4 regions of the Paenibacillus sp. FSL H8-0175 genome follow, and region 2 is predicted to be linked to each of the others. Evidence: predicted binding sites of a transcription regulator. Region 2 holds the regulator's gene; each other region holds the start of a gene.
The links. Region 2 encodes Rex, which represses fermentation and respiration genes when NADH is low (regulators of the CRP and FNR family bind a similar motif). Its sites were predicted from a motif close to TTGTGAAATATTTCACAA; they were not measured.
Positions count from the first base shown of each region.

Region 1 (8,152 bases), 180 kb from region 2:
ATTTCTTTCATATTTAAGATCCCTAGTTTGGAGGTTCGTTCCTTACCAATAAACAGATTATCTAGAACTGTCATATCCGGCCACACATTCAACTCCTGATGGATAAAAGCGATACCATAACGTTCAGCCTCTTTGGGATTGTTAAAGTATGTTTCCTGACCATCTATACTAATGGTTCCTTGATCACGCTGATGCAGTCCAATCAAAATGTTCATCAGAGTAGACTTTCCTGCACCATTCTCTCCCATTAGGGCATGAACTTCACCATCCTTCAGCTCAAAATCCACACCCGTCAACACACGGTTAGCCCCAAAAGATTTATAAATATCCTTCATCGTAATGTGCATACGCTTTGAACCCCCTTTTTATCAAAAATAGACCCCGGCTTGTAAAATACAATTTGCATACGGCTTAGCTTCCCCCGTACGAATGATGACCTTCGCATGCTGGGTTAACAATTTAAATTGTTCATGTGAAATCGCCTCTATAGGTATTTCCTTAAATTTGTCATTCAAGTATTCAGAAGTGCCTTTATTTTTTGCTGCTAATTCCTCTGCCACGATAACTTTCTCTATGACCATATCCTCTGAAATGATTTCGACAATCTCTTGAAAGCTGGGAACTCCCAATTTAAGCGCTAAATCAATCTTTGGAACACCAGATGGAACGGGTAATCCAATATCAGCAATGACAATCGTATCGGTGTGGCCTAAATCAGTAAGCACTTTGGAAATATGACTGTTTAAGATTCCTTGTTTTTTCATAATTAAAGACTCACCTCCACCTCTACTCTTGTTGGCATGCCACCTTGAGCACCAAATTTTGTGACGGATAAAGAAGCCGCGCGATTGGCAAACTTTACACTAGTACGAATAGACTTGCCTTCAGCTAGAGCAACAGCAAATGCCGCATTAAAAGTATCTCCTGCTCCAGTGGTATCTATAGCATTCACTTTATAGGTGGGAACTAAAACTTCCTGTTTACCATCGTAATAACGTACACCATTGCTGCCCTCGGTTATAAATAACTTATTGGGATATTTGCGTAAAGCTTCAGCAGTACTCATCTCAGGAAATAATATTGCACATTCATGTTCATTGGGAGTTAAATAGGTGGCATTGTTTATAATCGTTTCACTGATAGGCCGAGCAGGTGCTGGGTTAAGCAACATAGGCACATTGAATTTATAGCAAATCTTACTTACATAAGACACCGTTTCTTCCGGAATTTCTTGTTGGATTAATACCATGTCAGAGCCTTTAATATTATCAAGTGCCCGTTCAACCAATGCAGGAGTAACTAAATCATTGGCTCCTTTTACAACGATAATGCTGTTATCGCCTTCCGCTAAAATGATGTGAGCTGTCCCACTTTCGACATGTGTAACCGGTTCCACATTGGCGGTAAAAACGCGATTCTTTTTCAGATTATCCATGATAGCGGTACCATAGAAATCATCACCTACACAACCAACCATCGTAACTTCTGCTCCTAGACGGGCAGCAGCGACGGCTTGGTTCGCCCCCTTACCGCCCGGAACGGTGGAGAATTGTTCTCCAAGCACAGTCTCACCCGCGTGAGGCCGCTTATTCGAAGTCACTACTAAATCCATTGAACAGCTGCCAATTACACATATCTTAGCCATATTCATCAACCTTTCTCATGTTGTCATCTATTCTTTACTTCTTGTAGTTTCCCGCTCCACAAAGCTAACGGGTAGTTGAATAATCTTCTCTTCCACCTTATCTTGCTCAATTAGCTTAATAAGTAAACCCGCTGCTTCTCTACCCATATCATGTGCCGGCTGGCGAATGGTGGATAAAGCAGGTGACAACAAGCTGCTGAGCGGGATATCATCAAATCCGATGATTTGCAGATCCTGCGGCACTCTTTTACCTAAACGATGTGCTTCATGAATGACTGCCGTCGCCACAATATCATTACTGGCAATTACGCCATCCGTATCTATATATTTATCAAATAACTCCACAGCCCATTGTTCTGCTACTGTATGGGAGAAGGATGAAGTTTCGATCACATTATAGCTGATTCCCATTTCATTAAGGACTTCAATCGCCCCAAGAAATCGATCTTGTGCAGGTTTGATATGCGCCGGTCCTTGTATCACTGTAATTTTTTTGCTTCCCCGTGCGATAATCTCCTGTGCTGCAAGACGTCCGCCCTTTTTGCCATCTGCGTATACGGAAGGGCTATCATTAGAAGTACGGTCCAGAAATACGACCGGAATCTTCAAGTTAGAATAAACGTCACTCTCAGGGAAATTGGTTGACGATATCATGCCAATGACATTGTTTTGGATAAAGGTTTGAATATAATCCATCTCTTTGTCCTCGTTCTCATCACTATTGCCAAAGATGATCCGATAACCTTGCTCCTGCATCCGATCCTCTATCCCCCGCGCTAACTGCGGGAAGAACGGGTTAGTAATATCAGGCAAGAGCAGCCCGATTAATTTAGATTTCCGCTTGTACAATGATCTTGCAACCTCATTAGGGGTATAATTCATTTCTTTGATCGCTGCCTCAACCTTTTTGCGGGTATCGATATTCACATATCCAGATTCATTTATAACCCGTGAGACTGTTGCTACCGAAACTCCAGCTATTTTCGCGACATCTTTGATCGTCATCATTTTTTCATTCATCCCCCCAATGTGTAACCGGTTACATGTATTACATAAATTAGATTATCACATAACCTTTTCATTTACAAATCTTTTTTTCGATCATAAAGCTAACAAAAGATACCAACTATATATCGATATCTTTTGTTATTTGAATTTATTTATCTGCAAAGCGATTTAATAATTTTATTGTATTGAAATGCATACCTTCATGGTAAAGTGTGAAATTTATGAATTCACCGATTGAATTTAGGGTTAATCCACTTCCTGTTGTAAGAGGGGTTACTTGCTCACTTAAGCGATTGTGAAAAGCTTCCTGGATCCGTTTGGGTTGCTCCGTAAGCATCTCAAGTAAAACTTCAAGCGTTGGCGGTTCCTCATTCCACTCGGCTGGTTTAGTCCCTTTCGCAAATAAGCGTTCAAAGCTTGCCGGCAATTGCATAAGCTCCCGAGCAGAATGAAAGGCAAACTTCTCTTGCACCAAATAAATATGTCCCAAATTCCATCGGATATTGTTATTAAACCCTTCTGGAATGCTATTCAAAGTTCCCTCAGATAGTCCCTCGACAGCACGCACAGTAACACTACGCACAAACTTAATTTGTTTGAATACAATTTGATCCATTATGACCCCTCCTAATATTTTTATCCATAGTTTACCATGAGATTATCTTTAATTTCCTAAAATTATTTTATACTTAATTGTTTCATAACGAGCGTAATAAACGACTGCATATAACTTTCTTGAAGTTCCTTCTTTCTGTAGCCCATCCATATCGAATGCTTGGAGACTACATTTTCTACTGCTATTTTAGCTAATGTTCCCTGATCAAGATAAGGTTTCGCCAACAAAGCGGATACATAACTAATTCCATAACCGGCAATGACAGCTTGAATAACTTCATTCACTCCATTAAATTGAAGCCCAATCGTTGGCTGCTGTACACTTCTTTCTTCACACAACCGGACAAGCTGCTCTCTGGCTGCACTGCCCTCTTCCCTCATAATAAATGCTTCAGACATCACTTCTTCAAAACTAACCTGCTGATTGGCAATAGGGTGATGGGAAGAAACCACGAATACATACTCGTCCCTATATAACTCCCGATGTTCGAACACTCCTGTATTATGCGAAGGAAACTCCATATCACTGTAAATCGCCACGTCTGCTTCAAAATTATTTAATTTTTCCATGACACCATGAGAATTAGTAGTAGTGATCTGAATGTTAACTTCCGGAAAAGATTGTTTGAATAATGACGCCCACCGGGGAATGAGGATGCTTGTCGCTAAATAATTACCTGCAATCCGCAGATTCCCCTCAGGAAATTTGTGATAGTCTTCAATGATTTGCTGGACTTGATCACCCATGGCAAAAAACTTCTCAAGAGGTTCGATTAACCTTTTTCCTAAAGGGGTGAGCACCATCCTCTTTCCTTTAATTTCAAATAATAAAATATGATTCTCCCGTTCAAACTTACGGATTTGCGCTGATATAGCGGGTTGACTGATATGCAAACGTTCAGAGGCTTTGGTCACACTACCTGTGATCGCAACGTAATAAAACAATTTTAATACATGATAGTTCATCGTGATCTCTTCCTCACTTCATAAAATAATATCTGTATTCGCCGCTTATCCTCAGCCATTTTACTATAACTATACATTATGGATGTTAACTATTATATATTGTTTATTTATATTTATTTATCTTATACTTACAACTATTCATAAGGGAGGTCTCGTTAATGACAAAAACAGTATTATACTTAACCCGCCACGGGCAAACAGAATGGAATTTACAAAAACGAATGCAAGGGCATCAAAATTCTGCGCTTACAGCCTTGGGCGAACAGCAGGCGGAATGGTTAAGAGATCGTTTGGAAGTAGAAAACTTAGGCGCAATTTATTCTAGTACTAGTCCAAGAGCATTGCATACTGCGCAGATTTTACGGGGAAAGCGGAGTTTACCTATTCATCAGCAAGTTTCTTTAATGGAAATTAACATGGGGAGCTGGGAAGGAATGAATACGGATCAGATACAACTAGAATCCCCTTTACAATATTCCCATTTTTTCACCAGACCCGATCTATATATTCCTCTAACCTCAGGTGAAACTTACAAGCAGCTTGAACAAAGAGTAGTGCCGACAATGGAGCGCATCATAAACGATAACGTAGGGCTAGAAGTGCTCATCGTCACGCATCGGATGACTTTAAAAGTCATTATGGCTTATTTTCTCAATAAATCATTGCAGGAAATTGGGGAGTTACCGGATATTCTCTCTACAGCATTATGTAAAGTAACCCTAACTGATAACAATACAACCATTGATCTGTATGGAGATACTTCACATTATCAATGACTATGGGTCAAAAAATAAAAAGGTAACTCCGATTAACGGGGCTACCTTTATAGGGTTCAACATTAAATATCCACACTTTTGATTATAAAACTGCGGACCTTCATCCATTTGCCTGAAATGAATTCATCAATCGTTTTCGTCTTTGGTCTAACGCAAAAGCGATGTTTTGCCCCTTTATCAAAGCCCACAGCTTCAAAAATTAGGCTATCCCCTATTTGCTCCTTGAAGAACACCTGCTTTAATCCCAACCTATTTAACATTTCAAGCTTTACGCTCTCAATATATGTGCGCGAATACTCCTTAGACATATGTGTTCCTCCTAGTAGTGGTAGTAATATTATAAGTCAATATGAAGAAAATCAACAATAGTTCATATATTCATCCACAAAAAACAACCAGGCAGCGATTCTCCGTTGGAGGTTCACTGCCTGGTGTTTTGGGTCTGCGGTGGTTTGCTTGAGTAGGTTACGAGCTAAGCTTAATCATTTGTAGCTTTCGGATACCCACTCCGTTGTAACGCACTATCTTGGTGAAATTTGTAAGATAACTGCATTCTATACACTTATTCCATATCCACAAGGGCTAATTCTAACTTTAAGTGTATTCTATACAATTAAAAACTAGAGAAATAGCCTGTAGAGTATTAAATCAAGAAAATAGATGTACTAAATACAGCTATTTTCACTGGCCGAGCATTTTGAGCATTTTAGTTGTACAAAATACAGTTAAAACCATCTATTGTACACTTCAATACTCCATTACTTGTTACTTCAAAGCTTCCGTCGGCTCTCATATGGTAACTAGATGGGGTGTAGTCCATTATGAGTTTGCCCATTCATACTGATTCCTTTTTCCTGAACCTATCCGAATAATTCTATCTATTTAGTCCTTCAACTTCTACATCTAACTAATCGAAAACATCACTAACTTATTTAACTTCAGTTGCCCCAGTCACTTTACCTTCAATCCCTGCAGTTGCTTTCACATCTTCGTTTGCGAAGTAAAGATTTCCATCAATAGTCGAGGTTTCATGCAGATTAAATCCGTTCGCTTCTACATAAACATCACCTTTAATGGTTCCGCCTTGAACTCGTAAATTTTCACTTTGTACAGTTAACTTAGGTACAGTGAGTGTGTAATTGGCAGTAACTTTGTGATCAGCGTCTTGGGCATAAAGAGCAATCTTACGGTAGATGTCGCCGTCTGCGGCCCCTTTATCATGGAATTCGCCTTCAACAACAACATCTTGGGCAATCGTCACATCATTTAGAATGGCAATAATCCAATTTCCATCTTTACTTACAGCCTTGGTAAACGCATCTGCTTGATTTACGATTGAAGCTGTAGTAACTGCATCCGTTTGCTCTGTAGTTGGAGCCGTAGTAGCCGCCGAATTAGTCGCATTATTATTATTCGCACCACAACCAGACAAGACTGCAACCGAGACGCCTGCTACTAACATCATTTTAAATAACTTCATTTGAAATCCCCCTTGTTTTTGATTATAAATTAATTATATATTAAAAATTTTAATAAACAGGTGAAAATTTTCACAATATTGTGTCGTTATCTGAAGCGGTTTCACAAAGATCACTCCTCTCCATCCGGAATCGTATCCATAAGGAACACCTCATCTCGCTGCCCGTTTTAGGTTCATGGATCTTAATACTTATTTACCCAAATTTTAAGAAAGGTCACAAAGGTGCTTAATTCCATACAAAAAGGACACTCCCAATAACTGCGGAAGTATCCTCATAATCTTTATTACTATAAATCTTTAGATTAGATATCCTCTTGAAAAAGATATGGAACCATCATACTCTACGCTTACTTTTTTAATGTTAGGTTTATGCAAAACTCCAGCATAAAAATAATACAGCGGAAGGATGACCATTGGGTCAATAAGCATTTTTTCAGCTTTTGCATAAAGCTTGTTTCGTATAATTTAGCTTAAGACGATTATCAAGCAGATCTTCCCAGAGTTGAATCTCAAGGGCTACATTCTTCCATTTCTAGCTACTTAACAGGGTCATCTGACTGCTCACTCACCCCCCATTGACGCTTTAGAATCAGAATGTTAATCTTTAGAAAATATCACAAGGATAAGGGAGCTATTTACTGGTGAAAAAGACAACCATGAAGGACATCGCACTTCGTGCCAATGTCTCCGTCGCAACAGTGAGCTATGTTCTGAATCGTGTCGGCAACCAAACCATTCCTGAGAAAACGCGCCAGCAGATTCTTCAGCTTGCCGAGGAACTGCATTACATACCGAATCTGGCAGCACGTTCACTTGCGAATCAGAAAACAGGATTGGTCGGTGTGCTTGTTAACACAGCAGCCCATACCCCACACTGGAAGCTCCATGCCCAGTTCTCATTTATACATGCCTTGGAACAACGGTTAACAAATGCTGGTTACCATACGCTGCTATATTCACTTGATGTTGACCAGCCTTCTTTGGATATTATCGTAGAAAGAAAGCTGGAGGCTGTATTTCTGATCGATGTGCGCGAGGAAGCCTTTTATTCGATCTCCAAGCATTTTGTAGAAGGAATTCCTTTGATTCTGATCGACAGCATGATAGAAGATAAACTCTTTAAGCAAGTCTTTTTCAACTATCGAGCAGCTCTGCAAAAGGTAAAACCACAGGACCTTTCACAGGTATGTTTAATTATGGAGAGCTTCAATAACTCTTTCCTCACCCGCTTTATTCAGGACAGTCTTCCATTACCTGAAGAAGCGATATTCACCGTTGTCAATTTGGAGGAATTAAATACATTCTTACAGGAGGGGGGCTATAAAGAGGCCATTGTCATTAATGAGTTTATTGGAAGTTACGTTGAAAAAAACGGGAGGTTCGAACAACTCTCTGTTCTTTGCACCTGCAATTGTCCGGAAATATTAGGAGATGACGTTCATAAATTCATTTTCACAGGGGATAAAGCGGCTACTGCATTTGAACTCATGAACAAATTATTGCATCATTCTGACTACTCCGCACAAGAAAATAATTGTTATTTTGTAGAATAATTTTTTTTGCTATTCACTTAAGCGTTTAAGTTGAAAGGAGCATAACTTATGCCTGGTCCTGTATTAGTGAAACAAGTTCCCTCTGCTGTTCAAGCTCATCCCTCTCTTT
Region 1 is NZ_CP150299.1:4,557,775-4,565,926, forward strand. It holds gene MHH46_RS20320 (sugar ABC transporter ATP-binding protein) at 1-347, opposite strand, end outside; gene rbsD (D-ribose pyranase) at 369-764, opposite strand; gene rbsK (ribokinase) at 767-1,645, opposite strand; gene MHH46_RS20335 (LacI family DNA-binding transcriptional regulator) at 1,673-2,653, opposite strand; gene MHH46_RS20340 (DinB family protein) at 2,802-3,269, opposite strand; gene MHH46_RS20345 (LysR family transcriptional regulator) at 3,332-4,234, opposite strand; gene MHH46_RS20350 (histidine phosphatase family protein) at 4,393-5,010, shown strand; gene MHH46_RS20355 (hypothetical protein) at 5,073-5,318, opposite strand; gene MHH46_RS20360 (polymer-forming cytoskeletal protein) at 5,939-6,490, opposite strand; gene MHH46_RS20365 (LacI family DNA-binding transcriptional regulator) at 7,132-8,043, shown strand; gene MHH46_RS20370 (MFS transporter) at 8,092-8,152, shown strand, end outside.
Region 1: MHH46_RS20360 (polymer-forming cytoskeletal protein) is a predicted target of Rex. The motif match lies at 6,549-6,566, and genes of this name have one in related genera.

Region 2 (8,152 bases):
TGATCGAAGCGGGCACAGGAACCGGTAAATCGCTCGGTTATTTGTTGCCTGCCATTTATCAAAGCGTTCGCACCAATGAAAAAGTCATGGTCAGCACTCATACCATTAATCTGCAGGACCAATTGCGCGAGCGGGATATCCCTTTGTTAACGCAGGTAGTTCCTTTTCCGTTTAAAGCTGCTATTTTTAAGGGAAGAGGGCATTATTTGTGTCTGCGTAAGTTTGAGCATAAAATTAATAAAAAGGACTTTATAAGCCCAAGGGAAGATGCGCTTACTGCCGCTCAGATGATTGTATGGCTCACTCAAAGTGAATCAGGGGATGATGAAGAGCTGAATTTAAGCGGCCGGGGCGGTGATTTCTGGGAGACGGTGGCAAGCGATACCGATTCCTGTCTGGGCCGTTCTTGTCCTTGGTTCCGCAAATGTTATTATCATAGGGCCAAGCATGAAGCTGGGATTGCTGATGTGGTTATTACGAACCACTCCAAGCTATTCGCAGATGTTAAGGCTGGGCACCAGCTGCTTCCGGCTTACGAGCATCTTGTCATTGATGAAGCACATCATTTAGAAGATGTGGCTGGTAAACATCTTGGCATGCATATGAAGCATTTCACGGTGGCACACACGTTATCGCGACTGTATAAAGATAGCCGAAACGGACAGCTCCCTGCTCTGCGTCAAATATTACAGTCGTCAGGCAGTGAAGAGGCTTCAGAATGGAGCGGAGTCATCGATCGGATCTACCCGGATCTGCTTACTGTCAAAGAAACCTGGGATGCACTCAGCGACAAGCTGTTCAGCCTATTGCCGGAACGCAGTGATGCAGGGGCAGGAGAAGCGGGACAACTGGTTATGCGGTTGCTTCCCGCCCGTAAGCCGAAGGATTGGGATGAATTGGTTGCGCTAGAGAACACTATGAATCTGACGTTAAGCGACATCATCCGTAAGGGTGATAAAATGCTTAACGAGATGCGTGACCAGGAAAGCCAATCCTCAGCAGACAGCCTTGTTACTGATATTAGCGGTTTATTTAAAGATTTGGCTTCCATACGTGAGCAAGTAAGATTCTTTATGGGGCTGAATGACGATAATGTAGTATATTGGCTGGAGGCAAATGGAAATTACCGTAGCAAATCCCTACAGCTGTATGCCGTCCCTGTGGATGTTAGCATCCAGCTTAAAGAGTTGTTCTTCGATAAGAAAAAAAGCATCGTGCTTACCTCGGCGACGCTATCTGTAGATAAATCTTTTCAATTTATGATTGATAATCTCGGACTTAACGAAGCTGCAGAAGAGGGACGTCTAATGACCTCACTCCTTCCATCTCCCTTTAAATATCGCGAGCAGGCACTGCTAGTTATACCGCGTGATTTTCCTAGTGTGAAGGGCAGTGTGGGCGATGCTCGATTTGTCGATACACTCGTACAGTCATTATCGGAAGCTGCTAAAACAACACGTGGGCGGATGCTGGTTCTGTTTACTTCTTATAAAATGCTGCGTCAGGTATATGATCCGCTTAAAGAGGCTTTAGCCTCACAAGAGATTACGGTGCTTGGTCAAGGCGTGGAAGGTGGCAGCCGGAGCAAGCTGATCCGCCGCTTTCAGGACAGTGCAGCATCCGTATTGCTGGGGACGAGCAGCTTCTGGGAAGGTGTAGATATTCCAGGTGAAGCACTGACTTGCCTGGCCATCGTGAGACTTCCATTTCAACCGCCGAATCACCCGTTGGCGGAAGCGAAGTCGGAGTTATTACAGGCCCAGAAGAAGAATCCGTTCATGAAATTATCTGTTCCTCAAGCGGTTATTCGTTTTAAGCAGGGATTCGGAAGACTGGTTCGCACGGCGCAGGATCGCGGAATAGTTATTGTTTATGATACAAGGGTTATTGAATCTCATTACGGGAAGTATTTCCTTTATTCATTGCCTGGTCCCAAAATGGAGCATATGCTTACTGATCAAATGGTCCCACGCATAGCGGAATGGCTAGAGGATGGCGGCGCTTCTTAAAACGCTCGTCTTCAGTTTAGCTCCTCCTTATCCTTAAGGGCGGTGTGTTACAGTACCGTCCTTAATAAGGAGAGGTAGACGTTTGAATATGGATTTTCACAAGAACATTACTATTTTTAGGAGGAAAAATATGAAATCGGATAAAATATCAGAAGCCGTTGTTCGCAGACTGCCTGTGTACTTGCGTTTTTTGAATGATCTCCAGAATCGCGAAATATTAACAGTTTCCTCTCAGGAACTTGGGCAAAAGCTTGATCTTAATCCCGCACAGATTCGTAAGGATTTAGCATATTTTGGTGACTTCGGCAGAAAAGGTATCGGCTATGATGTAACGTATCTTATTGAGAAAATCCGTCATATCCTGAAGCTGGATCAACAGCTTAATGTAGCTTTAGTTGGAGCAGGTAATCTCGGACATGCCTTGTCTAATTACAATGCATATCTCAAAGATACTATGAAAATCACGGCTATATTTGATTCGTACGCTCCTAAGGTTGGACGTAAGATCAACTCACTTACTGTGCAACCGATGGATGAACTAGGCAGCACAATTCGTGAGCAAGGTATTCGCATTGCCATTATTACCGTACCTGATTCAGAAGCTCAAAATGTAGCAGATATCCTCATTTCTTCTGGGATTGAAGCGATTTTGAACTTTGCCCCTGTGATTCTGAAGACACCACCGAATATCCGGGTGCATGCAGCTGATTTTACAACTGATCTGCAAAGTCTTGCTTATTACTTGCGGGATGGAAAGGAAGAAAGTGAACATGAACAACAATAAAACGATAATTAAGGGCGGGTATTTTCTGACTCCGGGAACGGATGAGCCGGTTCTGAGTGGATATATGACTATTGAAGATGATTTAATCACTTACATAGGAAAAGAAGAGCCTCAGATGGAAGCTGGAGTGCAAGTGGTTGATGGCAGCCGTCTGCTGTTCATGCCTGGACTTGTAAACACACACGGTCATGCGGCGATGTCTTTGCTGCGTGGATATGGAGATGATTTAGCGCTACAAGTGTGGCTTCAGGAGAAGATGTGGCCAATGGAGGAAAAGTTCACCGGTGATGATGTATACTGGGGAACCTCCTTATCTGTATTGGAAATGCTGAAGGGTGGAACTACGACCTTCCTCGATATGTATGATCATATGGACCGAGTAGCCGAGGTAGCTGAGTTATCAGGTATCCGTTCCGTATTGATGCGTGGTGTGATCGGGTTATGTCCAGAGGATGTACAGAATCACAAGCTTGCGGAAGCGATTTCTTTTGCCCGTAACTGGCATGGAAAGGCTGACGGTAGAATTACTACTATGATCTCGCCACACGCCCCTTATACTTGCCCTCCTGACTTCCTGGTTAAGTTCGTGCAGGCAGCGCATGATCTGGATTTACCAATGCATACGCATATGTCCGAAACGAAACGTGAAGTGGAACAAAATGTGGCGGATTACGGGTTGCGTCCTGTAGCTCACTTAGAGAAGCTTGGAATGTTCACACGTCCCTCGATAGTTGCACATGGTGTTCATTTAAATGATGAAGAGATTGAGATCTTGGCTCGCCATAATGTGGGTGTATCTCATAATCCGGGCAGTAATTTGAAGCTGGCTAGCGGAGTGGCTCGGGTTACTGATCTTCTAAAAGCTGGTGTGAAGGTGTCTCTTGGCACGGATGGCGCGGCAAGCAACAATAACTTGGATATGTTTGAAGAGATGCGGCTTGCAGCTCTCATTCATAAGGGTGTCAGCGGTGATCCAACGGCTGTCCCTGCTCCAGAAGCTCTGCGTATGGCTACAGAATATGGCGCGCAGTCCATCTTTTTAAATAATGTAGGCAGACTTGCTGGAGGGATGAAAGCAGATTTCATTGCTATTGATATCGATCAGCCGCATTTGCTGCCACACACAGATCTGTTGTCTCATGCAGTTTACTCTGCTAGCGCTAAGGATGTTGAGCATGTGTGGGTGAATGGTAAACAGGTCATCAAGCATGGACAATGCTTAACCCTGGATGAGGAAGCTATCCGGCGTAAAGCGCAAGAAGCCTTCGAAGGTTTATTGAAGCGTTAAGTCTGGAGAATAACGAATAAATAATAGGCTGTGACTTTTTGCTTTTAGCAAAAGTTGCGGCCTTTTGTGTATTTTTAAGGCTGGGAAAGCTAGAAAATTATGAAATTTTGGATAAACGCGCGGGTGTGTTATATAATCAAAAAAGATATATTACTAGAAAGGGAGCTGTACCTTGAAGAAAAGGAAAAAATGGATCCTCCTGGGGTCAGTTCTGATTCTGCTCCTGGGGTTTGGACTTATCCAGTTCTATGCCTATATTATGAAAGATCAATGGAACGAGCGTGATATCGCTAAGGATGTTGCCAAAACCAGAGCGGGTCTAACAGAGGTAACCAAAGCACAAAAATCGGTTTGGGATGAAAATGCAGTGTACTGGGTATTAACAGGGAAAAATGAAGCCGGGACTGCTCTTATGGTCTGGGTCCGCTTTACGGTAGATGGAAAATTTGCTGAAGGCGACGACGCAGTGTTTGCTGAGGAACTAAGTAAAGGAACCTCGGAAGCCCAAATACGCGGCATTATCAAAGCTGATCTTCCGGACATAACGATTGAACGCTTGCTGCCGGGAGTATATAACGGAGAGTATGCTTGGCAGCTTTTTTATAAACAGAGCGGTCGGTATTATTATCAATTTTATCGCTTTTCGGATGGGTCCCGAATGGGCGAAGGTTACAGTTTACCTAAAAGTTAAGCTGAACATAAGGAAATTAAGGGTGGCATAGTAAACAAGCGAACTTATTATAAGTTCGCTTGTTTACATTTATTTGATGTACAAAAGTGATATACTGAATGGGTGGTTATCACCGAGTATTCTCTTATATTCACATACGAAAATAGGCCGATTGATTAAAAATCAAGGCCGATTTTGTCGAAAGTGAGGAATTTATTTGGTATTGATGGAAATATTTAAAAAATTAAATTTTAAATATATTCACATTTATTTTGAAATTAGTATATACACCTGTGATATACTACTACTTGTAATTAGAACAGCAATAAGAGACTTCAGTCTCTCTGATGAGCTCTCAAGTAGCTATAAATTATTATAATGAGCTTTATATTTTGTCATCTTTGAGAGGAGGACGTTTCTTGAAATTACGTCTTGTACCTGTGCTGATAACGTCTCTACTGTCGGCTACTCTATTGTTTGGTGGCTTCTTTTTGTATCGTCAGTTTGCAATGCAGGAACCACTTCAGAAGATTGTATCTCAATATGAGGGCGTCAATAATTCTCATATCAGTATTAACCGCAATGAGGTCACTTTGAAACTTGATCTCCAGCCAGGCACGAAATTACGTGAACTGGTTCAGTACGTCTCCCAAGAAGGAAAATCGATGATTGATGGACGTACACTAAAACTTGATGTAGAACAGAACTCCAGTGAACTGCTGGATGAATACTGGGATAAAGCGATGTTCTCTGTAGCCGAAGCCATGGAGAGCCGTAAATATACACTTATACCCACAGAACTTGATGGACTCAAAGCGCAATATCCGCAATATAAAAATGTGATAGCCTCAACAGAAATTGATGACAATAATGTCTATGTAAGCTTGAGTAATGGAAAAGAAAGCAAATTTATTATTTTGCCGCGTAAACCTGCGACATTGGGGGTATGGAATAATGCCTAAATACCTTAAAGAAATTCTAATCGGATTTATTCCTGTCTTGTTTATTTTTTTGGCTTTTCTAGGCATTAATATATTCCCGATTGTAATTGCTGCTGGGATGCTCACGGCCTTACTTATCATTGCTCATTTAAGAGGCGGACTTGCGGTAAATGCAGGTGCCGGGAAGAAACGCAAGAAGGATGGACCTTCAAAGCTTACTTTTGAAGAAATTGGCGGGCAAGACAATGCAAAACAGGAGCTTCGTGAAGCGTTGGATTTTTTGATCCGGCATGAGGAAATCAGCAAATTCGGGATTCGGCCTTTGAAAGGGATTCTGCTTACAGGCCCTCCAGGAACAGGTAAGACCCTTATGGCTAGAGCAGCAGCACATTATACGAACTCTGTATTTGTGGCAGCATCAGGCAGTGAGTTTGTAGAAATGTACGTAGGTGTCGGTGCCGGCCGTATCCGCGATTTGTTTAAGGATGCCCGTACCCGCGCCCTTAAGGAAAACAAGCAAAGCGCTATTATTTTCATAGATGAAATTGACGTAATTGGCGGTAAGCGTGAGGGCGGACAGCAGCGAGAATATGATCAGACCTTGAATCAGCTGTTGACTGAGATGGACGGGATCTATAACAACGAAACACCACGCATTCTACTGGTAGCAGCCACTAACCGTAAAGAAATGCTTGATTCAGCATTGCTGCGTCCTGGCCGGTTTGACCGTCATATTCAAGTGGACATGCCTGATAAAAAAGGCCGCAGATCGATTCTCGAATTGCATGCCCAAAATAAGCCGCTTCATGCCAATGTGAACCTCGACAAAATTTCCGAAGAAGCCTATGGTTTTTCCGGTGCTCAGCTCGAAAGTGTTATGAATGAGGCAGCAATTTATATGATGCGTGAGGAATTGACAGAGGTTGAGCAGCGGCATCTGTCGATGGCGATTGACAAGGTTATGATGGGGGAAAAAACGGACAGAGAAACTAACCACGAAGAGAAAAAACGTGTGGCGATCCACGAATTGGGACATGCCATTATGGCAGAACTGCTTCGTCCGGGAAGTGTCAGTCAGGTTACGCTGACTCCGCGGGGGCAAGCCCTTGGTTATGTACGTCACAATCCTCAGCAAGAGCAGTATCTGTACACCAAAGATTATCTCGAAGATCAGATTATGATCGCACTTGGTGGAGCGGCTGCAGAAGAAATGTATTATGGCGGACGAAGCACAGGTTCACGTGGCGATTTTGATCAGGCCCTGAATATTGTCGAAACCATGATGAAATCCGGATTGACTTCGTTGGGTATTGCCAAGCTGGAAATGGTTACCACTGAAGAGCTTATGAAGGAAAACAGTAAAATATTGGACGAGTTGATGGTACGTACTCACGACCACCTTGAAAAGCAACGAAATGTATTTGATTACTCCCTTGACATTTTAATGAAGGAAGAAGTGCTCTCTGGAGAGCAATTTCGATGTCAATTTCGTGACAGCGTGCGTTTACCAGCATAAATATTTATGCTGGTTATTTTTTTTTACTTTTCAGGCATGCTAAGATATCATTATATGTCGGGCTTTATAAATTTTTGCGACAGACAAGGTACAATACAAAAGTATAGATACCTGAAAGGATGGAGACTTTTTTATGAATTTCAAGAAAATTGGTGTCATCGGCGGTGGCACAATGGGACAAGGGATTGCCGAAATGCTGGCAGCCAAGGGCCTGGATGTATTGCTGGTGGAGAAAACCCCTGAGAAACTGGACTACTCCTACGAAATGATCGAGACAAGTCTAGATAAGCAACTGGAGAAATGGGCGATCACTCAAGCTGAGAAGAAGCTGATTCTTAGCCGCATTCAAAAAGTGACACATTTCGCAGAGCTGAGCTCTTGTGACATGGTTATCGAAACAATCGTTGAGGATTTAGAAGAAAAGAAAAAAATATTGAATCAACTGGATCAAGTATGTCCAAACCACATTATTCTTGCCAGCAATACGTCAACACTTAGCTTGACTGAACTTGCAAGTTCTACAATGTATCCGGAACGCGTGATCGGAATGCATTTCATATACCCTGTAGCTAAAGTGGATCTTGTTGAAATTGTACGCGGTCTGAAAACTTCAGATGCTACTTTTGAAGATACAAAATCCTTTGTTGATGAAATTGTTGAGAAAAAAGGTGTAATGATTTATGAATCCCCAGGATTTGTAACATCACGCCTCATTTGCTTGTTTATCAACGAAGCTATGCATGTACTGCAAGAGGGCGTTGCCTCCGCACAGGATATTGACGATGCTATGCGTATTGGTTATCAATTCCAATATGGACCGCTTGAAATGGCTGACAGATTTGGTCTGGATTCGGTTCTTGCTGCACTCGAAAATATGTTCCGTGAATATGGTGAGCTGAAATATCGTCCTTCCACGATCCTTAAGAAGATGGTGCGTGCAGGAC
Region 2 is NZ_CP150299.1:4,733,471-4,741,622, reverse strand. It holds gene dinG (ATP-dependent DNA helicase DinG) at 1-2,009, shown strand, start outside; gene MHH46_RS21095 (redox-sensing transcriptional repressor Rex) at 2,140-2,793, shown strand; gene MHH46_RS21090 (amidohydrolase) at 2,780-4,081, shown strand; gene MHH46_RS21085 (DUF5590 domain-containing protein) at 4,341-4,772, shown strand; gene MHH46_RS21080 (hypothetical protein) at 5,171-5,713, shown strand; gene MHH46_RS21075 (AAA family ATPase) at 5,706-7,208, shown strand; gene MHH46_RS21070 (3-hydroxyacyl-CoA dehydrogenase family protein) at 7,342-8,152, shown strand, end outside.

Region 3 (8,152 bases), 300 kb from region 2:
GTCATTCGACAGGAAGTAGTTAGCTAGCAAGAACTCGTTCCAATTTCCCAGGAAATTAACAATGAATACAGTAACCATAGCCGGAACCGTTAGAGGTACAATAATTCTAGCAAAGATACCCGGTGCCTTCAAGCCATCCATGACCGCAGCTTCTTCTATTTCTCTAGGTAAATTTCGCATAAATGCTGCTAAAATAATGATGGTAAATGGAATCGCATTGGCGATATAAGGAATGATCAACGCCCAGTGGGTGTTCAGTATTCCTAACTTACGTACAATCGTATAAATCGGCAGCATTAAAGCATTATTCGGAATGAGCATTCCCACTAAAACCAGTGAGAACAAAATAGTATTCCATTTCCCCTGACGCATCCGTGTAACCGCAAAAGCAAACATAGACGCAAGCAGAATGGACACTACAGAGGCAAGGATCGAAATGTACAAACTGTTGAAAAAGTAAGTACTGATCTTGGCATTTACCCAAGCTTCCACGTAGTTGTTGAAGACGAATTCCTTTGGAATACCGAAAGGATTAAGCGCAATCTCATTGTTATCCTTTTTCACAGAAGAGAATAATACGAATAGGAAAGGAAACAGGATCACTAACAAATAGAATAAAAGGGCAATATGTGGCAGACTCTTTTTCAGGGCGCGTGGCATCAGTATTCAATCCTTTCTGTACGACGTGCAATCAGCAGCTGATAAAGGACTGTAACCACCAGTGTAAACGCAAAGATCAGGACAGCGATGGCATTTCCGTATCCATACTTAAAGTTCGTGATCGCATATTTAATCATGTATGTTGCCATTACATCGGTTGAACCTGCAGGTCCCCCCTTAGTCATAACGATGACGATATCCGCAGCTTTCATTGCTCCAGCAATGGATAGCATAATTACAACCGAGATGATCGGTACGATTAGTGGAAGCGTGATACGAGTAGCGCGTTGAAATCCAGTTGCGCCGTCAATGGCTGCAGCTTCATCCAATTCACCAGGAATAGCTAGAATCGCCGCTAGGACCATAACGATATAAAATCCAGTCCACTGCCAAGCATTCGTCAACAAAATAGAAAGCATTGCAAATCTTTCATCTGACAGCCAGTAAATAGGATTAATTCCTACTAGACTAAGGAGCTTATTAAAAAGTCCAATGTTGGGCTCATAGATAAACCCCCAGAGAATACCGATAACCGCTGTAGACATAATGGAAGGCATAAAGACTGCTGTCTTATATAAGCCCTTTAACTTCTTCACATTAGAAATTAATAACGAGAAGAATACGATCAACGGTACCTGTATACATACGGAGAAAAGAATAAACCAACCGTTGTTTTTAACGGATATCCAGAATCGTTCATCTCCTAGTGCTTTCTCATAATTACTTAATCCGGCTGATTTAACCGTCTCCGATACACCGTTCCAACTAGTAAAGCTGTAATAAATAGAACTAAAAATGGGGTAAATGAAAAACATCGTGAACAATATCAATGCTGGAAGAACGAAAAGGAAAAATACCACTGGATTTCTTAATGCTTTATTCATGACTACCTCCGGTTGCTTTGACATCTGGCGAATAGTGAATGCTTCAGATCAAGTGCAAACACATATTTTCTTTGATTTTAAAAATGTACCCTGGATTTAGCACCAGGGTACATTCAGTTTGCAGCTATTTATTCAACTGCTGCGTTTGCTTCTTCTTGTACCTTTTGCAAAGCTTCGCCCATTTTCTCAGGAGTCGTCTGATCGCCAATCAGTTTTTGAATTTGAATGTTACTGATTTCTGTAGTTACATCAGCTTGAACAAGAGAGTCAAATGCTGGGAACGAAGATTGTGAGTTGTTAAGTACACCTACGATTTCGCTCATCAGATCATCAGTAATATTCTCATTCAATACGTTTTGGTCAATCTTCATTGCTGGCAATACACCATCTTCAACAAGTCCGCGCAATTGCATTTCTTCATTAAATAAGTTTTTAATAAAAGATTTCACAGCAGCCAATTGACGTGGATCTTTCTCAGCAGATGCAGAGAAACCATAACCATTGTTCACATCGCGCATCAATGCAGTTTGGTCACCCGCTCCGCCTTCAACTGCTGGGATGTTGAAGAATCCAACTTTACCAATCAAACCTTCGCCAGATTGGCCCGTTTTAAATACGGAGGATTTCCAAGTACCATCATACAGCAGGATCGCTTCACCACTAGTGAATTGTGTTGTGTATTCAGCATATTCAAAGCCAAGTTCGCCTTTTTTGAAGTAGCCTTTATCAACCCATTCTTTGTATTTCGCAAATCCTTTTACTACATTTGGATCAGACCATTTAGCTTCGCCTGTTGCAAATTTAGCAGTTACATCCGGACCTGCATAACGTGACCACAGGTGGTTAGCTAACATAAGTGGTACCCAACCAGCTTTGGATGCACCAGCCAAAGGTACTTTTCCATCAGCCTTGATATCAGCCAATTGTTGTTCCAATTCAGCAAATGTTGTTGGAGCCTTCCAGCCCTTGCTTGTATAGTATTCTTTGTTATAGAAGAAACCTTCACCAGAACCACCGATAGGCAATCCATAGATTTTTCCTTCATAAGTGAAAGGATCTAGATTTGAGAATTTATCCTTAATTCCAAGTTCCTCAAGAATTGGAGTCAGGTCAAGTAATTTACCTTCTTTAGCATAGATCTTGGAGTCAGGGCTACCGAACAGATCGAAGATTTCCGGTGGATTACCCGCAGCCATTTCACCACGCAATTTTTCTTTACGGTTTACATCTGAATCTACCCCATCGAGTTTAAAGGTCAGACCCGGTACATCCTCTTGTACTTTGTTAACTACTTCTTCGAGAATAGCCAGACGTTTCTGCTTGTCTGCACCGATTTGAGTGTGACGAATCGTCATTTCAAATGGCTCGTTATTTACCGGTTCTTCTGTTGCTGGAGCATTTGTAGCGGCTGAGTTAGTCGCGGTAGCGTTTCCATCTCCTTTGTTAGAAGACGCATTGTTGTTGCCTCCGCAACCAGTCAGTAAAGCTGATGATACGAAAATCAGGGACAATAGCAAAGTCATACTTTTTTTCATTTCTTGTGACCCTCCCTATATATTGATGTGCTTTACACTTCTTATTATAGAAAACAGACTTCATTATCGTAAGGTTAAGATTCATCCACTATAGGGATAAAAATCTCTAATGTAAGCGGAATCAACTACATGATAAGTTATATTTTATAACATTAAAATGTTAAATCGCTTTATTCATTTGTTTTTCTCATCACAAAAGTTTGTTTTTCTTTAAAAACATTTAATTAAAATATTAAATTAGTCATATTACCTGACATATTTATTTATTATCTACCCCATAAACCACGTGTAACTATAGCATGTCTTTATTAGGAATAATATAAAATTCCCCCTCAGAGGAGCTTTAACCCCTCCCTTTTTACTTCCTCATAACAAAAAACCGCACCTTCAGTGATCAACCACTGAGGGTACGGTCTCTCTTAAAAATAAATATCTATTATACCAATGCCGTTTGCTTACGACCTTCTTCGACCAAGCGGTATGCCCGTTGCACTTCTTCTTCTGTTGGAGAAGGTACTCCATCCAGTTCATAAGCTTTGCCGAGCATTTCCCATTTATAGATACCCATCTGATGATAAGGTAAGATTTCGAATTTCTCGACGCCATTTAAGGTTCCAATATAACGACCTAAGTTAATGAGATCCTCTTCACGATCATGAATACCAGGAACATATACATGTCGGATCCACATCTTACGATTATGGTCTGAGAGCCAGCGTGCAAGCTTCAAAGTTCGATCATTGGATTTACCGGTTAATTTGATATGCGCTTCTTCATCAATATGCTTCAGATCAAGCATAACCAAATCTGTTACATCCAATAAGTCATTAATCTTGTCACCTTCGTTGTAACCATTACTGTCTAATGTGGTGTGCAAATTCCAACGCTTCTTCACTTCCGTAAATAACTGCTTTACAAATTGCGCCTGCAAGGTTGGTTCTCCACCGGATACAGTTAACCCGCCACCGGATGAACGATAGTAGTTTATATATGGCTCGATTTCCGAAAGCACTTCTTCTAGAGTCATTTCTTTACCTTCATCTAAAGCCCAGGTATCAGGGTTATGGCAATACTGACATTTCAGCAAGCAGCCTTGCATAAATAAGACAAATCGAATACCAGGTCCATCAACGGTTCCAAAGGTTTCCAAAGAATGTATGCGACCTTTAATCATAGGATGTCATCCTTTCGCCACGCCAGACTAACAGTCCCTTTTTCAACGATGAAGATCCCTGTCCTTGAGACTGTCATATCCCTATATCGCGGCAATAAAATTTAAAATTTTAACAATTCTCAAACAAGATATTACCGCCCTTGAGACAAGGGCGGTATCTTCCTTGCAATTATTTCAATAGTAGTACTAATTCAAAGATCTTCATGACAGGAACAAATTACATCGAACCGTGGAATGTACGGTTGATTACATCCATTTGTTGTTCACGAGTCAGCTTGATGAAGTTAACTGCATAACCGGATACACGGATAGTCAATTGTGGATAATTCTCTGGGTGCTCCATAGCGTCCATCAGCTGTTCACGGTTAAATACGTTAACATTCAAATGCTGAGCGTTGTTATGGAAGTATCCATCCATCATGTGTACCAGGTTAGACTTACGGGAATCCTCGTCTTTACCAAGTGCCTTAGGTACGATGGAGAACGTATTAGAGATACCATCTTGTGCATCGGAGTAAGGCAGTTTAGCTACAGAGTTCAGGGAAGCCAAGGCGCCTTTCTTGTCACGTCCGTGCATTGGGTTAGCACCTGGTGCGAAAGGTTCACCTTTCTTACGTCCGTCAGGTGTAGTACCTGTCTTCTTACCGTACACTACATTCGAAGTAATGGTCAGTACCGATTGAGTCGGCACAGAATCACGATATGTTTTGTTTTTACGGATCATAGTCATGAAGGTTTCAACCAATTCTACTGCGATGCTGTCAACAGCATCGTCATTGTTACCGTAGCAAGGGAATTCGCCTTCGGTTTCGAAATCGATCGCAATACCTTGTTCGTTACGAATAGGTTTTACTTTGGCGTATTTAATTGCGCTTAGTGAGTCAGCTGCAACGGACAGCCCAGCAATACCACAAGCCATCGTACGCAGAATGTCACGGTCATGCAGCGCCATTTCGATACGTTCGTAAGAATATTTGTCATGCATATAGTGAATGATGTTCAAAGTGTTAACATAAGTCTTAGCCAACCACTCCATCATCGGTTTGAAACGTTTCATTACTTCGTCATAATCCAGATATTCAGAAGTGATCGCTGGGAATTCCGGTCCAACTTGTGCTCCGGATTTTTCATCTACACCACCATTGATAGCATACAGTAATGCTTTTGCCAGGTTGGCACGAGCACCGAAGAACTGCATTTGTTTACCGATACGCATTGGAGATACGCAGCAAGCAATCGCATAATCTTCACCCCAGTATGGACGCATTACATCGTCATTTTCATACTGAATTGCACTAGTTTCGATGGAAACCTTGGCACAATATTTTTTGAAGGCTTCAGGCAATTTTTCGGACCACAGTACAGTTAAGTTTGGCTCCGGAGCTGGACCCAAGTTGTACAGGGTGTTCAAGAAACGGAAGCTGTTCTTGGTAACACGAGTTGTTCCGTCTTCAGCCATACCACCGATGGATTCAGTTACCCATGTTGGGTCGCCGGAGAACAGATCATTATAGTCAGGTGTACGCAAGAATTTCACGATACGCAGTTTCATTACGAAATGATCGACGATTTCTTGTACTTGTTCTTCAGTCAAAGTACCTTCAGCAATATCGCGTTCTGCATAGATGTCTAGGAAAGAGGACACACGGCCCAGGGACATCGCCGCACCATTTTGCTCTTTAACTGCTGCCAGATATCCGAAGTATACCCATTGAGTAGCTTCTTTGAAGTTGGTCGCCGGTCTGGAAATATCCATACCATGAGCAGCTGCCATTTCTTTCAATTCGCCAAGTGCACGAATTTGCTCAGACAGCTCTTCACGCAAACGAATGATATCTTCAGTCATGGAATCTACTTCAAGCTCAGTTTGTTGTTGTTTTTTGTCTTTAATGAGGAAATCAATACCGTACAGAGCAATGCGGCGGTAGTCGCCGATGATGCGTCCGCGGCCGTAAGCATCAGGAAGACCTGTAATTACGCCGGATTTACGCACAGCTCTCATGTCTGGTGTATATGCATCAAATACGCCTTGGTTATGCGTTTTGCGAATGTTCGTAAACATGTCAACGATGTTTTGTGGAAGCTCGAAGCCATAAGCCTTCGTAGCATCAACCATCATCTTGATCCCGCCGAATGGCTGGATGGAACGTTTGAAAGGAGCATCAGTCTGTACGCCTACAATTTGTTCCTTGTCCTTGTCAATGTAGCCTGGAGCATGTGAAGTGATTGTGGAGACAGTATCTAGGGAAACATCCCATACGCCGCCTCTTTCTCTTTCTTCCTTGCTCAATTGGGAAATAATCTTCCACAGTTCAGTTGTGTTACTAGTAGGTCCTACGAGGAATTCTTCGTTTCCCTCATAAGGCTTAATGTTGCTTGCGATAAAGTTGTTAACGTCAACTTTTCTGGACCATTTACCTTTTGCAAAACTTCTCCAACCGGATTTCACTTCTTGTACATCTTTTTCAATCACCGACATGCTAAATCCCTCCATCTATATTTATATTATATTTGTAGAGATCGCGGGCTTGAAGGTTGATCCCGTGTCTCGTGATCCCAAGAAAAATATGGTTGTTCGAAAATTCACAATCATTGTTCCATATATGGGACCGTTGTTTATATAAACATTTTAGTTTATTTTCTATAAATAGACTGTGACAAATATCACCTTTCGGGTGATATTTGTCACTTATATCTAATCCACAACCATCCTATTATCTACTTAACCAAATATTAATTATCAAATCTTCCGTAGAAAGCATTACGGTATACATCTGCAAGTTCAGATACCAGTGGCAGCTTAGGATTGGCAGTTGTACATTGATCTTCAAATGCACGGTCAGCCAAGTAATCTACACGGGATTCAAAATCCTTAGGATCAAAGCCCAATTGTTGGAAGGATTCTTCGATACCCAGTTTCTTGTTCATGTCGCGAATAGCATTGATCAGGCTAGTTACACCTTCTTCAGTTGTGCGAGCTGGCAATCCCAGAATACGGGCGATTTCTGCATAACGCTCGTCAGCTACGAAGTGTGAATATTTAGGGAACGAAGCGAACTTCGTAGGTTTCTTAGCATTGTAACGAATAACGTGTGGCATAAGGATCGCATTAGTACGACCGTGAGCAGTGTGATATTGACCGCCCCATTTATGCGCCAAGCTGTGGTTAATACCCAGGAAAGCATTAGCAAAGGCCATACCAGCAAGTGTTGATGCGTTATGCATTTTTTCACGGGCAACTCTGTCGCCTTCAAGAGCCGATTTTTCAAGGTATTGGAATACCAATTGGATTGCTTTAATTGCCAGACCATCCGTGTAGTCACTCGCCATAACAGATACATAAGCTTCGATGGCATGTGTCAATACGTCCATACCTGTATCAGCTACAGCAGTTTTTGGCAAGCTATATACGAACTCTGGATCAATGATAGCTACGTCTGGAGTTAGCTCGTAGTCAGCCAAAGGATATTTAGTGTGTTGTTCAGTTGTTTTATCGGTAATAACTGCGAAAGATGTTACTTCCGAACCTGTACCCGAAGTAGTTGGAATCGCTACAAACTTAGCTTTGTTTCCAAGTTTAGGGAATTTGTAAACCCGTTTACGGATATCCATGAATTTTTGTTTCAGACCATTAAAGTCTGCGTCTGGATGTTCATAGAATAACCACATTCCTTTTGCAGCATCCATTGGGGAACCACCGCCAAGTGCGATGATGCAGTCCGGTTGGAATCTGTTCATCATTGCTGTACCTTTTTCAACTGTAGTTGTTGATGGATCTGGTTCAACTTCCGAGAACACTTCGATCGCTACAGGAGTTTGGCGTTGACGCAGGTAATGTTCAACTCTCTCAACATATCCAAGCTTAACCATCATTGGGTCAGTGATAATTGCGACACGTG
Region 3 is NZ_CP150299.1:5,035,209-5,043,360, forward strand. It holds gene MHH46_RS22550 (carbohydrate ABC transporter permease) at 1-660, opposite strand, end outside; gene MHH46_RS22555 (carbohydrate ABC transporter permease) at 660-1,544, opposite strand; gene MHH46_RS22560 (extracellular solute-binding protein) at 1,673-3,079, opposite strand; gene pflA (pyruvate formate-lyase-activating protein) at 3,516-4,253, opposite strand; gene pflB (formate C-acetyltransferase) at 4,471-6,732, opposite strand; gene adhE (bifunctional acetaldehyde-CoA/alcohol dehydrogenase) at 6,987-8,152, opposite strand, start outside.
Region 3: pflB (formate C-acetyltransferase) is a predicted target of Rex. The motif match lies at 6,825-6,842, and genes of this name have one in related genera.

Region 4 (8,152 bases), 310 kb from region 2:
ATGAGTGGAAGGCGAGTTAACAAGAATACGTCCTGTTTGCAGACGGTTGGAGAACTTCATGATTACTTCTTCGTTGTTGGAGTGGATAGCCGAACTATGGCCCATACCACCAAATTCAACAACTTGTGCTGCGCGTTCAATACCTTGATCTGCGTTTTTAACTTTGTAGCAAGCAAGCACAGGACTCAATTTTTCAGCGGACAATGGATATTTAGTGCCTACACCTTCAAGTTCTGCTACCAGAATCTTAGTGCCGGCAGGAACTTGAATGCCGCACATTTCAGCAATTTTCACTGCGGATTGTCCTACGATTGCTGGGTTAACTGCACATTTATCAACGTTCATAGCGCCGCTAGTCAGTTTGGCAGCTTCTTCTTTGTTAACAAAGTAGCAGCCATTAGCGATCATTTTCTTTTTCACTTGATCGAAGATTGGTTCTTCGATAATAACAGCTTGCTCGGAAGCACAGATCATACCATTATCAAATGTTTTGGAAAGAATGATGTCCGTTACGGCTTGATCGATATCCGCGCTCTTTTCGATGAATGCAGGTACGTTACCAGGACCTACGCCAAGAGCTGGTTTACCACAGCTATAAGCTGCTTTTACCATTGCAGAACCGCCAGTTGCAAGAATAAGTGCAACGTCAGGGTTATTCATCAAAGCGTTTGTTTTGTCCATCGTTGGCATTTCAATCCATTGGATACAATTCTCAGGTGCGCCAGCTTTTACAGCCGCATCATGAAGAATTCTAGCAGCTGCTGCACTACACTCTTGCGCAGATGGGTGGAAACCGAATATAATAGGGTTCCGTGTCTTAATCGAAATCAACGCTTTAAACATCGTGGTGGATGTAGGGTTGGTTACCGGTGTGATACCCATTACAATTCCGACGGGCTCAGCAATTTTTTGGAAGCTTTCATAAGCATTGTCTTCAATAACGCCTACTGTTTTATCGTATTTAATTCCGTGCCAGATATATTCTGTCGAGAAGATGTTTTTAGTAATTTTGTCTTCGTAAACCCCGCGGCCAGTTTCTTCTACAGCCAATTTAGCGAGGTACATATGTTTGTCGAGTCCAGCCAACGCCATTGCATGAACGATTGTGTCAACTTGCTCTTGATCCAGCGCCATGAATGCCTCATGTGCTTTTTTCGCTTTATCCACCAAAGTCTGAATATACTCTTCAGCGGTAGTTTGTTTAACTTGGGCGGCGACTTCGTTCTTAACTGCCATCTCCCTCGTCCTCCTGTCAATTTTTAGGTTGTTTTTCTCTACACATTTATCTTATCACATCATTTCCACCTTGTATAGTGAAATCTTTCACAAAGTATAAAGTTTTTTTGATTTGTTTTCAAAGCGCTTTCATTCGATCATATTATAGGTTTTTTACCATTATTTATGCTGTATTATCCCTTAAATCTAAAGTTTATGTTTAAAAAGACAAGAACCGATACCCATTTTCTACCTTTCCGCTCGCAAAAATATTTTAAAAATGCAAATCTAATTTTGTTGACATTCTATTTTTCTCATGACCCTCTAAAAAATAGTCGGAAGCCATCCGTCGTGTTGATTTATAAAAATATCAATAATATAAACATAAAAAAACCGACTCCTAAAGGAGCCGGTTCTGTTCTTCCTTGCCTATTCTACTTTAATTGTATCGAAGAATTTCTCTTGCACTGTTTTGGCAGCAGCTTCAAGCTGTGTCTTGGAATCTGTTCCTTTTTTGGAGAACAGCTCTTGTATTACATTGGACATGGTTGCGTAGTAGTCCTGTGTATTGTATTGTGCTTCCGGTTTACCGTCCAGCAAGCCTAAAATATCAGGGCTGTATTGATATACATTTGTATATTTATCATACACAGCTTTTGTTTTCTTGCCGAAGTCAGAATCTGCAGAATAGTAATCTAAGAGCGGCGGAATAAAGTATTTGCCATCCGTTGTACGTTGTTGCAGAACCGCATCCAGTGCTTCTAGACCTTTATCGGAGAAGTAATCAAATGTAATATAACGGAATGCCATTTCTTGCTCGTCTGGTGTTGCATTTGGATTGATTACAAGGTAGTCACCACCAAGTACCCCAGTGTGTTTTCCGCCTTTTTCCATCGCAGGCATTGGATACGTAAGTACATCTTCTGGTTTCAGACCGCCTTGATTCAACGCTTGCTCAATAACACCGTCAGATCCAGCCATTACCATTGCTGTACGACTTTGTTGGAATGCGCCTACAGCATCACCCCAGCCCAGTGCCCAATCCTGAGGAATCGCGTTTGCTTCCCATCTAAGTTTCTTGTAGAAATCCAGCGCTTTAATCCCAGCCTCAGAATTAAAAGTAGCTACAACCTTACCGCCTTCAATCTTCTGAATTTCACCGCCAGCTTCGAACAGGAAGTTGGTCCAGTTCCAGCCTGCTTCATTCCCTTTACCCATTGGAGCAATACCGGAAATCCCTTTTTTGGTATCAGCTACGCCTTTCGCGGTATTCAGCATATCATCCCAAGTCCAATCCATAGATGGAACAGCAACGCCTTTTTCATCCAGCATTTTTTTGTTGATCATTGTGGTTGTTACATAACCCTTTTGAGTTACGCCGAATACTTTTCCGTCAATGATAAATTGGTTTTGGAGAACCGGGTTAATTTGATCCTTAAATTCGTATTTATTCCACAGATCCGTAATGTCAGCTACCCAGCCTTTTTCAACTAGGAATTTTGCTTCTGTAGCGTAAGTGTTAAAGAAGGTTGGAGCTTCATTCGCTGCCATTTTGATGCCGATTTCACTTACATTGTACTGCCAATCGTCTTTGACGATTTCAACATTCGGATACTCCTCTTGGAAACGTTTGATCTTGTCATCTTCCTGTGCTCTAACTTCGGTTAGGTCAGGGGTTGGATAGTGAATTTTGATGGTCACTTTTCTTTGTGTGATATCATCAGTTGGCGCTGCTGTAGCACTGCCAGCATTATCTGTTGCAGCATTCGTTGGCGCAGTAGTCGCTTCCCCTTCCTTGTTTCCTGTTGTGTTTCCGTTATTGTTGTTACCGCCGCATGCGGTTAACAATGATCCGGCCACAAGGAGGCTTAGTAGCACGCTAGAGTACTTACGCATTGAAACTCCCCTTTTCAATTCATAGTTATCTTACATATCGATCATAAAAGAGAAATCGTTTACAAACGAGGTGCATTTATATTCCTTTCATGTGCATGTTTACGATCCGTGACTAAATTCGTCGATCCGCGCTTATCCCTTAACTGCTGATAATGCGACGCCACGCATAATGAACTTTTGGAAGATCAGGAAGACAAGGATCGGCGGCAACGATACGATAAATAGGATAGCGAATTTAATATTCGTATTAAGTGCCTTTACATTAATAACGTATTTATAGATTGCTGTCGCGAGCGTATATTTCTCTTCACTGTGCATAACCAGAGATGGCCAGAACCAGTCATTCCATGCAGTAGAAAAGATAAAGATCGCCAGCGTAGCAAATATCGGAACCGACAATGGCACTGCAATGGAGAAAAAGCTTCTCGGCTCAGAGGAGCCGTCAATCCGCGCGGCTTCAAAAATTTCAGGATGTATCCCATCAAAAAAGTTCTTTAAGAGTAGAAAATAGAATGTATTCGCACCAGCCGGCAGCCAAAAGGCAGCGTACTGATTCAGTAATCCAAGCTCTTTTAGATTGACAAAGTTGGGAATCATGTAGCTGGTCGCCGGAATAAACAATGTCATCAGGAAAAAGAAATAAATTGCCTTTCTGTAAGGAACATTCATACGAGAAATGCTGAAAGCAGACATTCCCAATACGACTAGTGTCACGACCATATTCCCCACAAAAATATAAATAGTGTTCTTAAGGAACATCAGCAGATCAATGTAGTTCATCGCTTCTTTAAGGTTGCTGAAGTGCCATTCCTGCGGGAAAAAATGCGGTGGGAATGAGTTCACCTCTTGATTCGATTTCAGTCCGTTAAATAACGTCATACAGATCGGATACAGCATGCTAAACACCATAATCAAAATAACCACGCACATCAAGCCATAAACGATCTTATTGCTTGTTTTTTTCAAATCATGTTCTGAGAGAATCCCTCTATCTGCGCTCTTCATCTTAGTTGTCCTCCTTGTTAAGCTTGAACTGTAAAATGCCCAAACCACCTAGGACTATGAACATTAGCATGCCAAGCGCAGTCGCTGTTCCATAATCGAGTCGCGTAAAAGCATATTTTACGATCAGCAGCGCATAGGTAAGCGTAGTATTATTCGGCCCACCATCAAGCAGCGCCATTTGTGACTGATACCCTTGTGAAGTCCCGATAATCTGTAATATAAACATCAAAATGATCAAATTACGTAGCGAAGGCAATGTGATGTACTTTATACGTGCCCACACACCCGCCCCATCAATCTCAGCTGCTTCATACCAATCCCGCGGAATGCTGAGTACAGCAGCCAAGTATATTAACATCCCTGATCCAAACTGCTGCCACGTCTCCATAAAAACAAGGGAAATCATCGACCACCTTGTATCTGTCAGGAAGGCAACCTGGTCCACACCAAGCGAGCTTAATACTGCATTGATTGGGCCCACAGGATCATAAAGCCATCTCCAGAGTCCATATAGCACCACACCAGGCATTACAAAAGGTAGGTAAGCCGCTACCCGCACAAAGCCCCCAAACCTTCTCAGCTCCGAGATCATAATAGCAAAAGCAATCGGAACCCAGAACCCGATAATAAGACATAGAAGCATGTAATACCCTGTATTTTTTAACGCGGTCAAAACATCCGGATCACTAAGGGCTCTAGCATAGTTCTCAAAGCCAACAAAGCTATTCCCTTTTACAAAATCAACATGGTAGAAGCTGTACAACAAGCCTTTAAAAATTGGCACCCACAAGAACATTACAAAAATAATCACAGCAGGTACGAGGAACATATATCCCCAAAAGTTTTTCTTCCAGCGGTTTTGCTTGTAAGGTGTACCCTTCAGCGCCGGCGGATTTTCGGATACAACTGCGGTTTGATTCATCAGGCTCCCTCATTCCATTTTTCTTTCAGCATTTTTCGCAAAATGCTTCCTACCTTAAATTGTAGAAAATGAGGGTTGTACTGAACATGTCTAAATCTACCGAAGTAGTATGTGTTTTTACTTCTTCAATTCACTGGGGCTAATCCCATAATATTTTTTGAAAATTTTACTAAAATGCTCCGGTGATTCATAACCTACACGCTCGGCGATTTCGTATCTGCGAAGATCTGTGTTCAAAATCATCTCCCGACTTTCTTCCATCCGCAGCTTAATTACATATTCCCACAGGTTGTAACCTGTATTTTTCTTAAACAGATAGCTCAAATAATTGGGGCTGACATGGTTTTTCTTAGCCACTTCATGGATGGTTAATCCTTTTTGCGCATAGTTCTCGTCAATATACTCTCTCGCTTTCTCTACAATCAGATTGCTGCGTGTATGAAGCTCTTCTACTGAAGGATCGGTTGTGTAGCTGTTCCAATTAAAATCCCCGTAGTAAAACACATAATGGTCATTGTGTTCATTATTCCAGAGAATGGCTTTGGAGGCTTGACGGTTCAATACAGCCATAAAAGAAAGACCCTTGAGAATCTGGCTGATGCCGATAACTGCATTTAAGTGCAGATATTTTTGAATATTAAAATGAAGACTACGGCCAAGGATATCTAGCCTATTAATTTGGCTGGCAGACGAATCTTCATAGCTTTTTTCATCCCACTGAATAATGATCGTAATCTCTTCATCCTCTGCGTAAAAGGCTGTCGAGTTCCACTCCTGATCCATCAGCTCTTTGGCGATATTCAGCGCGGCATAACAAAGAAGCCGTCTGTCCCGCAGGGTGTAGTGCTTCTCCTGATTCATTCCAGCCAGAGGTACCTTAATTTTTAAGACGGAAAAATACGGCCCTTGCAGCTTCAGGTTATCCAGCTTTTGCAAGCGTTCTGCATCACACAGTACACCTTCAGGCTCAATGAGCAGCTCATTCAATAACTTGCTGTATTCCGGAAGCGGCTCTTCCAGCCGAAAGCTTTCGTTAATTCCTGACATGAAAATATCCAATTCTGGTGATGGTTTCCCCATCTTAAGCAGCACATTTCGCACCGAATCCAGAAATTGCTCACTGTTCAAAGGTTTGATCAAATAATCCTTCGCTCCAAGCCTAACGGCCATTTGCGCATATTGAAACGTCTCGTGTGCAGAAATCACGATGGTCTGTACCCAGGGTTTGGCCAATTTTGCATGCTGCATTAGATCAATCCCACTCATTGCGCCCATCTGAATATCAGTAACGAGCAGGTCTATTTCCTCCATCCGAATGCAGTCCAGCGCTTCAAAACCACTGTTTGCTGTATAAATATGGTCTATGTTTAACCCCGAAGAAGCTAATAAATTGCTCAGCCCTTTACAAATCAAGGGTTCGTCATCCACAACTAATATATTGAACATATCTGTATGCTCCCCTTCCTTAGTCCTGATTCTCTGATTTCGGAAGCTTAACCGTCACCAATGTACCGCCCTCTTTACGAGGGGTATAGCTGATGCCATAATCAGAGCCGAAGTGTAAATGAATACGCTGGTTAATGTTGCGAATCCCGTAACCGCTGGCCGGATTTGGACTGTCGTCATTCAGCACAGCTTCGATGGCCTGATAATCAACAGTCTTATAGCCGTTATCTTCAATAGTGATCTCGACGGTATCGTCCACACAAACTGCACTAATGATGATTTCCCCATCTTCGCCCATATTTTTGACACCATGAATAATAGCATTCTCAATTAACGGCTGCAGGGTAATTTTAGGAATTAGATTTCTTTTCGTATCTGGATGAATCTCCATTACTACACGAAATATATAATCATACCGGTGCTGCTGCAGCTTGATGTAGGCCGTTGCATGCTCCAGCTCTTCTTCAAGGCTAATCAGCTCCCTTCCCCGACTGAGGCTAATCTTCATAAGCTTGGATAATTCCTTGATCATCTCGGCGGATTCAACGTTACCTTCCAGCGAGCTTTTCCAGTAAATACTCTCCAAAGTGTTGTAGAGCAAATGCGGATTGATCTGCTGATAGAGCAGTTGAAGCTGTGATTCCTTCTGTTTTAGCTCCATCTGGTATTTATAAGTAATTAGTCCATTTAGCCTGCGGGCCATGTCATAGGTAGAGCCAATCAGCACACTGACCTCATCGTTACTCCCTCTTTTTGGCGTCTCAGGGACACGATTGCCTGGCTCAAACTTCCGGACGAAAAAAGCTAACTTTTGCAAAGGCGTCATTAATGAACGCCAGAAATAAGTAATCATGATTAATCCAAAAACAGCATAGGCCACAGTTATGTATTGAATCACACTTTTCATTTCGTTTTGTTGCTGCAGCAGCGCTTTTACGGCGATTTTGTAGACTAGCTTCTGTCCTAAGGCATGGTTATTATTGACCACATAAATAAAATCCGAGGTAATAACATCCACGGTTCCCTCCAAATCCTCAGCAACGACCGTCTCCGGCAGCGTAATGATCTCACCAGTATTATTCGTAGTAGAAGCGAGTACACGATTATCCAGATCTGTTAAGTAAATATCACCATCAGGCAACGATATGGATTTAAGGGATTCTCCGATTTTTGCGTCCATTTTGGTAATGACTAAAACCCCAATGGTCTCAGCTTTTCTGGAGATGTTATTGACAGCTCTCATATAGGTAAGAGTCTTCAAGTTTTCCGCTTGTGCACTTAGCTTCCCTGTAAATTTTAGAGATCCGCGACCCTTTTTCTGGACAACCTCCTCGAACCAATAGGGCTCTTCCGCTTTGGAAAAGAAATATACCCCCGCCTTCTTAACCTGTGGGAAATTGGGTGCAAAAAAATAATAATCCTCGGGATCGTATATATAAAGGGAATAATAGATGCCGTCCCCACGCTCCGCTCCCTGCGAGTAACTGACCAACAGCTTCTCTATCGTCTCATAACGTTTAACCCGCTCCAGAATGGTATCCGAACCCGTCATATTAATCTGTTGAATCAGAGGATTTTGAATTACAGTGGTAGTAATTTTATTTACGGTATCGATATCTCGGTTAATGATGGTGAAGTTTTGCTTGTTCAGCTCTACATAAGCATTCG
Region 4 is NZ_CP150299.1:5,043,581-5,051,732, forward strand. It holds gene adhE (bifunctional acetaldehyde-CoA/alcohol dehydrogenase) at 1-1,236, opposite strand, end outside; gene MHH46_RS22580 (ABC transporter substrate-binding protein) at 1,645-3,111, opposite strand; gene MHH46_RS22585 (carbohydrate ABC transporter permease) at 3,244-4,116, opposite strand; gene MHH46_RS22590 (carbohydrate ABC transporter permease) at 4,118-4,945, opposite strand; gene MHH46_RS22595 (response regulator) at 5,156-6,484, opposite strand; gene MHH46_RS22600 (sensor histidine kinase) at 6,504-8,152, opposite strand, start outside.
Region 4: adhE (bifunctional acetaldehyde-CoA/alcohol dehydrogenase) is a predicted target of Rex. The motif match lies at 1,312-1,329, and genes of this name have one in related genera.